Regions from separate parts of the Brenneria izadpanahii genome, predicted to be linked through region 2. Evidence: predicted binding sites of a transcription regulator. Region 2 holds the regulator's gene; the other holds the start of a gene.
The links. Region 2 encodes PurR, which represses purine synthesis genes. Its sites were predicted from a motif close to CANGCAAACGTTTGCNTG; they were not measured.
Positions count from the first base shown of each region.

Region 1: a site for PurR is predicted at 2,030-2,047, ahead of carA (glutamine-hydrolyzing carbamoyl-phosphate synthase small subunit). Genes of this name have one in related genera too.

Region 1 is NZ_CP050854.1:733,512-737,942, forward strand. It holds gene ispH (4-hydroxy-3-methylbut-2-enyl diphosphate reductase) at 1-700, shown strand, start outside; gene dapB (4-hydroxy-tetrahydrodipicolinate reductase) at 1,012-1,833, shown strand; gene carA (glutamine-hydrolyzing carbamoyl-phosphate synthase small subunit) at 2,270-3,418, shown strand; gene carB (carbamoyl-phosphate synthase large subunit) at 3,433-4,431, shown strand, end outside.
Region 2 is NZ_CP050854.1:2,698,245-2,702,675, reverse strand. It holds gene HC231_RS12160 (riboflavin synthase subunit alpha) at 1-386, shown strand, start outside; partial or broken gene cfa (cyclopropane fatty acyl phospholipid synthase) at 442-1,601, opposite strand; gene purR (HTH-type transcriptional repressor PurR) at 1,948-2,979, opposite strand; gene cydH (cytochrome bd-I oxidase subunit CydH) at 3,355-3,444, shown strand; gene HC231_RS12140 (C40 family peptidase) at 3,523-4,362, opposite strand.

The DNA.
Region 1 (4,431 bases), 2.0 Mb from region 2:
GAAAAACCGCGATCTGACGGTCTTTGACGCGACCTGCCCGCTGGTGACTAAGGTGCATATGGAAGTGGCGAGAGCCAGCCGTAAAGGCGTCGAAGCTATCCTTATCGGCCATGCCGGGCATCCGGAAGTGGAAGGCACGATGGGGCAGTACAGCAACGAGGACGGCGGCATGTATTTGGTTGAGTCGCCGGACGATGTGTGGCGGCTACAGGTAAAGGATGAAAACAACCTGTGTTTTATGACGCAGACCACGTTGTCGGTTGATGATACGTCGGCGGTCATTGACGCGTTGCGTGAGCGTTTCCCGCGCATTATCGGCCCGCGCAAGGACGATATCTGTTATGCCACCACCAACCGCCAGGAGGCGGTGCGTAGTCTGGCGGGGATGGCGGATGTGGTGCTGGTGGTGGGTTCAAAGAACTCTTCTAACTCCAATCGGTTGGCAGAACTGGCGCAGCGGGCCGGTAAAGCCGCTTATCTGATTGATGCCGCGGAAGACATTCAGGAAAGCTGGCTGGCCGGCATTGATCATGTCGGCGTGACGGCCGGCGCATCGGCGCCGGATATTCTGGTGCAGCAGGTGCTCAGCCGTTTGCAGGCGTTAGGCGGCAAGGTCACGGTTGAAATTCAGGGGCGGGAAGAAAACATCGTCTTCGAAGTGCCGAAAGAACTTCGCGTCGAGGTGAAGCAAATCGACTAACCTATTCCGGCGGTGGCGCAATTTTCCCCACCGCCTTTTTTATCGCTTCCATATCCTCTGAGTCATCGTCATCACCCATTAATATTAATCTGATAAAAATGCATGTTTATGCGTTACTGCTTTCGCGCCGCGGATTCAGGCGGCAGGTTGAGATGGTTTTTACTGATTTAATTTTCCCGCTGACATAATTTTCTAATCTGGTGACGAATACGCTGGCGGTAGCACTTCGCGCCCGTTAACCTAACGTATACTCAGCACCTTGAAATTCATTGGGTATATTTCATAGCGGAATTAGCAAAGAGAGAGACATTATGAAGGATTCATCGATCCGTATCGCGGTTGCCGGGGCCGGCGGTCGCATGGGGCGCCAGCTTATTCAAGCGGTTGAACAAACTAAAGGCGCCGTATTTGGCGCGGCGTTGGAACGTCAGGGCTCTTCTCTGGTGGGCGCCGATGCGGGCGAGCTGGCCGGAGTGGGAAAATCTGGCGTGGCGGTGAGCGATAGCCTGGATGCCGTTTGCGATGATTTTGATGTTCTTATCGATTTTACCCGCCCCGAAGGCACGCTGGCCCATCTGGCGTTTTGCCGCCGGCACCACAAATCGATGATTATCGGCACTACAGGCTTTGATGAGCAGGGAAAAGCCGCTATTCGCGAAGCCGCACAGGATATCGGCATTGTTTTCGCCGCTAATTTCAGCGTTGGCGTGAATGTCATGCTGAAACTGCTGGAGAAAGCCGCCAAAGTCATGGGGGATTACACCGATATCGAAATTATTGAGGCTCATCACCGCCATAAAGTGGATGCGCCCTCAGGTACGGCATTGGCGATGGGAGAAGCCATCGCCGGCGCGCTGGGGCGGGATCTGAAGGCTTGCGCCGTGTATGCCCGGGAAGGACATACCGGAGAACGCGATCCGAAAAGTATCGGTTTTGCCACCGTGCGGGCGGGCGACATCGTCGGCGAACATACGGCGATGTTTGCCGATATTGGCGAACGCGTTGAGATTACCCATAAGGCTTCCAGCCGCATGACCTTCGCAAATGGCGCGGTTCGCGCTGCAATATGGTTAAAGGATAAGAAATCCGGGCTGTTCGATATGGGCGATGTGCTGGGTTTGGATGATTTGTAAAAATAATTAATTTATTAATTAATTGATATAAGTGGCGATTTTTTATCGCTACTTGTATTTTTTGCCTTTTTATCTTGTTTTTTAATCAAAGCCTTTATTTTTCCTGTTTTATCGCTTTATTCGGGGCGTTTTCGGCTGTTGAAGCCCTGTAATCGGCGATATTGGTCGATTATTGCGCTTGTTTCAGCCATGTGAGTCGGCAACCGTTTTCTTTCCCTAGTTAACATACCTTTTTACGGTTGAGGGGCGGTATTTATACCATAAAGGATAAAAAGAAGAGAAAAAGTGCGGTTGAAGTGGACAATTCAGCCGACCATCATTAAAATGCGCCCAATTTGCCAAAAATTTACCTTGAGGGTGGTTTTTGCGTTGATTTAGATCGATTAATCTGAATTAATATGCAAATAACATGATTTTTTATTCCTTGGAGGGTGTTTTGATTAAGTCAGCGCTATTGGTTCTGGAAGACGGAACCCAATTCCATGGTCGGGCCATCGGGGCGGAAGGGTCGGCAGTGGGGGAAGTGGTCTTCAATACGTCGATGACCGGATATCAAGAAATCCTTACTGATCCTTCCTATTCCCGCCAGATTGTCACTCTCACTTATCCCCATATCGGTAATGTCGGCACCAACGAAGCCGATGAAGAATCATCTTCCATACAGGCTCAGGGGCTGGTCATCCGCGACTTGCCGTTGATTGCCAGTAACTACCGCAGTGAAGAAGGTCTTTCTGAGTACCTTAAACGCAACAACGTCGTCGCCATCGCCGATATCGATACCCGCAAGCTGACTCGACTGCTGCGCGAGAAAGGCGCGCAGAACGGCTGCATTATTGCCGGCGACGAACCGAGCGCCGAACTGGCGTTGGAAAAGGCGCAGGCGTTTCCGGGGCTGAAAGGGATGGACCTGGCGAAAGAGGTCACCACAACGGAAAGCTATGGCTGGTCGCAGGGGAGCTGGAAGCTGGAAGGGGGGCTGCCCGCCGCCACGCCGGAAAGCGAACTGCCTTACCATGTGGTGGCTTACGACTACGGCGTGAAGCGCAATATTCTGCGTCTGCTGGTGGACAGAGGATGCCGCCTGACGGTGGTTCCCGCGCAGACATCGGCGGAAGACGTTTTGAAACTTAATCCCGACGGGATCTTCCTGTCGAACGGTCCGGGCGACCCGGAGCCTTGCGACTACGCCATCCGGGCGATTAAAACTTTTCTGGAAACGGATATCCCGGTATTCGGTATCTGTCTCGGCCACCAGTTGCTGGCGCTGGCAAGCGGCGCGCAGACCATCAAAATGAAGCTTGGTCACCACGGCGGCAACCATCCGGTAAAAGATCTGGATAACGACCGCGTAATCATCACCGCGCAGAACCACGGTTTTGCGGTTGATGAAAATAATTTGCCCGACACGCTGCGCGTGACGCACATATCGCTGTTTGACCAGACGGTGCAGGGGATTCATCGCACCGATAAACCGGCGTTCAGTTTTCAGGGACACCCCGAGGCCAGCCCCGGACCGCACGATGCGGCGCCGTTTTTCGACCACTTTATCGAATTGATTAAGACTTACCGTTCTTCAGCAAAATAATCAGGAGCGAGAAAATGCCAAAACGTACAGATATTAAAAGCATCCTGATTCTGGGCGCCGGCCCGATTGTCATCGGCCAAGCCTGTGAGTTCGACTACTCTGGCGCACAGGCGTGTAAAGCGCTGCGCGAAGAGGGATACCGCGTCGTCCTGGTTAACTCAAACCCGGCGACCATCATGACCGATCCGGAAATGGCCGACGCCACCTATATCGAGCCGATTCACTGGGAAGTGGTGCGCAAGATTATCGAGAAAGAGCGTCCTGACGCGATACTGCCGACGATGGGCGGCCAGACGGCGCTGAACTGCGCGCTGGAGCTGGAGCGTCAGGGTGTGCTGGCCGAATTCGGCGTGACGATGATTGGCGCAACCGCCGATGCCATTGATAAAGCCGAAGATCGCCAGCGTTTCGACAAGGCGATGAAGAAGATCGGGCTGGATACCGCGCGCTCCGGCATCGCGCATAATATGGAAGAGGCGCTGGCCGTCGCGGCTGACGTGGGCTTCCCCTGTATTATCCGCCCTTCCTTTACCATGGGCGGCACCGGCGGCGGGATTGCTTATAACCGTGAAGAATTTGAAGAAATCTGCGAACGCGGCCTGGATCTGTCCCCCACCAACGAATTACTGATCGATGAATCGCTGATTGGCTGGAAAGAGTACGAAATGGAAGTTGTCCGCGATAAACACGACAACTGCATCATCGTCTGCTCCATCGAAAACTTTGACGCCATGGGGATTCACACCGGTGACTCCATCACCGTTGCGCCGGCGCAAACGCTGACCGACAAAGAATATCAAATCATGCGTAACGCCTCGATGGCGGTGCTGCGCGAGATCGGCGTGGAAACCGGCGGTTCTAACGTACAGTTTGCGGTAAACCCGAAAAACGGCCGCCTTATCGTTATCGAGATGAACCCGCGCGTTTCCCGTTCTTCGGCGCTGGCGTCCAAAGCGACCGGTTTCCCGATTGCGAAAATCGCCGCCAAGCTGGCCGTTGGCTATACGCTGGAT
Region 2 (4,431 bases):
TTGAACGAGCGGCGAAGTTCGGCGATGAGATTGGCGGGCATGTTATGTCCGGTCATATTATTTGCACGGCGGAAGTGGTAAAGATTCTGGTTTCAGAAAATAATCATCAGATCTGGTTCCGCCTGTCGGATGAATCGCTGATGAAGTATGTATTGCATAAAGGTTTTATCGGAATTGACGGCATCAGCCTGACCATCGGCGAAGTTACTCGCAGCCGCTTCTGCGTGCATTTGATTCCCGAGACGTTAAATCGTACCACGCTGGGGCTGAAGAAGCTGGGACAGCGGGTGAATATCGAAATCGATCCACAGACTCAGGCCGTGGTGGATACGGTAGAGCGGGTGTTGGCCAGCCAGCAGGTTAAAGGTTCGGACAGCGAAGAATAGCCGGTTAAAAAAACGCCCGGGAATAATTTCCGGGCGGTTTGATATCTAAAAAAGATTAGCGCGGAACGCGCAATCCCCCCTCGATACCCTCTTTACTGAATAGGACTTGCCATAGCTGAATATTCCGGGCTCGGAACGCGCCCGCGCAGGCGTTAAGGTAGTAGCTGAACATACGGCGAAAACGCGCGGAGTAGCGGTCGGAAAGTTCAGGCCAATGCTGCTGAAAACGTTCGTACCATGCCATCAAGGTGCGATCGTAATCGGCGCCGAAATTATGCCAGTCTTCCATCACCATATAGGGTTCGCTGGCTTGCGCGATATGCTGGACGGAAGGGACGCAACCGTTAGGGAAAATGTATTTATTGATCCAGGGATCGACCTCGGAGTCGGTTTTCTGCGCGCCGATAGTATGCAGCAGAAATAATCCGTCCGGCTTAAGGTTCTTATTTACGATCCGGAAATAGGCATCGTAATTTTTGGGCCCACATGTTCAAACATCCCGACGGACACGACCCGATCAAATTGTAAATCCAGATCGCGGTAGTCCTGCAATAAAATGGTGACATCCAGATCTTTGCAACGCTGTTGCGCTAACTTTTGCTGCTCTTTGGAAATGGTGACGCCGCTGACGGATACGCCATAACGACGAGCGGCATATTCAGCCAGTCCGCCCCAGCCGCAGCCGATATCCAGCAGCTTCATTCCGGGTTTCAGTTGCAGCTTCTCGCAGATCATCTGAAGTTTGTCTTCTTGCGCCTGCTCCAGCGTGGTTGCCTGTTTCCAGTAGCCGCAAGAGTATTGCATGTAAGGATCCAGCATCAGCGAAAATAGGTCGTTGCCGAGATCATAGTGCTCTTTACCGACAATCCATGCGCGTTTTTTGGATTGCAGATTAATCAGCCTTGCGGCGACAACGCGCAGAATGTCTTTCAAGTGGTGGGGAACTTTTTTATCCAGACCGGCGCGCAGTATGCGATGAAAAAACATATCCAGCTTTTCGCATTCCCACCAACCATCCATGTAGCTTTCACCTAATCCCAATGAGCCTTCACGCAATACACGTTTAAAAAAATCAGGATTTTTAACCTTTATATCAAAAGGGCGCGAACCGTTGATTTTGACGTCGGCCATGTCCAGCATTTCACGGACAATTTGAAACCAGGAGCTGTCATGTCGCGCCTGGTCTTCTACATCCTCTACACATGATGAACTCATAATTTCTCCCTACCTTGCTGCTTACGGTGAAAACTGCAAGGAAAGCATAGACAATTTTTTACCCATTAACGGCATCGGTGGGTATAACCCATCGTCTACCCTCTGAATGACAAAGAGGAAAATGAAGAGAAAAAAGCCGGTACGTAAACACGTAGGGGCACTCATCCTTAATATAAATACGCATATTCCGTATGCGTTTAACACTAAAGGATAGTTATAAATATGGTTGTTGTCGCTAAAGCCGCTAATTAGTTTATGACTGCTTCAGCCAGGGTACAAGTATAAATTGGCTGAAGCAGCGGCGGGACGCGTTGTTCCGGGCGGGATATAAAAGTGCGGGCGTAACTCAGGAATAACGCCGGTAATCGCGAAATGGACCGTCGGCAACGGAGCGGCGCTCGATTAGCGCCGGATGCACCTCGATGACCTGCGCATCTTCACGCTTACTGGTGATACGGTCCAGCAGCATCGCAAGAGCCGATTGCCCCAGCCGTTCTTTGGGCTGGTGAATCGTGGTCAGCGCAGGGGTGAAGAAGCGGGAATGGCGGACATTGTCATAACCAATTACCGATATGTCTTGAGGAACGCGAAGTCCCAGTTCATCCGCCGCGCAAATCGCGCCCATAGCCATAATATCCCCTCCGCAAAAAACCGCCGTGGGGCGATGTTTCTGCGCCAGAATTTGGTGCATCGCTTTATAGCCGGACTCAGGCTCAAAATCGCCCTGAACGATCCATTCGTCATGAATCTGAATATCGGCATCGCCCAGCGCTTTTAAAAAACCACGATGGCGGCCGCTGCCGGTGTTTCGCTCCAGGATGCCATGAATGGCGCCGATATCCCGGTGACCGCGCTCGATAAGATAACGACCCGCCATATAACCGCCTTCAAAGGCGTTATCAATGATGGTATCGGTAAAATCGCTGTGCGCCTGGCCCCAATCCATCACCACCATCGGAATGCTGCGATAGTCTTCCAGCATGGCGAGCAATTGGGGGGGATATTCCGCGCACATCACCAGCAGCCCGTCGACGCGCTTTTGCGCCAGCATGGAAAGGTAGGCGCGCTGTTTATCAATATCGTTATGCGAATTACACAAAATCAACGTGTAGCCTTTGGCATAGCAGCTGTTTTCAACGGCCTCGATGATTTCAGCAAAGTAGGGCGCTTCACTGGATGTCGCCAATAGCCCGATGGATTTGGTGTGATTGACTTTAAGGCTACGGGCGACGGCACTGGGTGAATAGTGTAGCTCTTTAATGGCGGCCCTTACGGCGGCCTTGGTTTCTTCGGCGACGAAACGTGTTTTGTTAATCACGTGCGATACGGTTGTGGTCGAAACGCCAGCACGTTTTGCCACATCTTTGATCGTTGCCATGTAAAAATGACTCCTAACCGACTCATTGCAGTCGTAAGTATATTGTTAATCGTTTGCCTACGTTTAAAGTTCTCTTTCTATATAAAAAGACAGAATTTCAGAAGGAGAATGCCGAATGTTGTACCTGAAGGGGCAAGGCTGACTTTTTCGACCAATACGCGGCGTGCCATCAAACAGCGGATTTTGTCCGATTTAGCACGAAAGTGGAAGCGGTAATTTATACTATTAGTGATATGCAGGTATGAGTTTTTTCCGTCGGACTGTGCAAGAATTGCTACAGTTATACAGTATGTTGTTTTAGCCCAACGTTGGCTTGGGATTACAAAGATGGTCGATGCTGTCTTCTGATAACTTGTATGCACAAAGGAAACGCCTATGGATACTGACCTGAAGTTGTCGCTGTTCGCCACCGTCGGCGCGTTGGTAATGATTATTATATTTAGCTTTGTGGCTGTGATGAATTAATTGATGGCGAGCCGTATGGCCGTTAACGTCATTATCCGTTCGGGCGCGTTCAATCGCGCCCGAACTTCTATATGGCTTTCAGCGAATAGTCTGCGGGGTGACGACGCGCCGCGCGCCGACATAATGATCCTGCCAGTAATCTTCACTCAATTTGCTGATGCGGATATCAGAGCCTGTACGCGGCGATTGAATAAACTTTCCATCTCCCAGATAAACGCCCACGTGGTCGGCCGCGCCACGGTTGTTGATGCGGAAGAAAACTAAATCGCCGCTTTCCAACTCGCTTTTTTTAATCGGCGCGGCGTCGCGCAAGTGATACATTTCATTCGCGGTGCGGGGGATGGGGATTTTTACAATATCCTTATAGGCGTAATAAACCAAACCGCTGCAGTCGAATCCGGTAAAGGGCGATGAGCCTCCCCAATGATAGGGTTTGCCCACTTGGCCCATCAGTTTATTCATCGCCGTCAATTTAGCATGCTGATAGCGTTTTTTATGGGCTTCGCTCAGCGTTAAGCCTTTTTCTGCCTCGCCTTTCAACGCGCTTTTTTTGGTCCGCGCGGAAGCCAGCCTGGATTCGTTTCCCGCATGCGTTTTTTTGAGATTGCGTTTAACTAATGCCGGGGTACTGCTTTTGGTTCTCGATAGCGCCGGTTCCGGTTTACGTTTCACGAGGCGAGGGGTTTTAACTTTAGCTGCGGAGTCGGTTTTGCTGGCGGCGGGTTCTTTGTTTTTTACCGGCGCCGGCGATTTTTGAGGCGTTTTCTTCGTCGGCTTGGTTTTTTTATGATCCCCGTCGGGTACGCTGTTCACACTGGCTTTTCGCGGCGGCAAATTCGGCGTATGAGGCGCCGCCTGTGCCAGATTCAGGAATAGGTTACTGAAAAACACTATAAAAATGGTAGTAAATAAACGCATGATAGCCGCGATCGATTATCGTCATTAAATCACTAAGTGCGCACAGTATTCCCGAAAACGGCATTATAA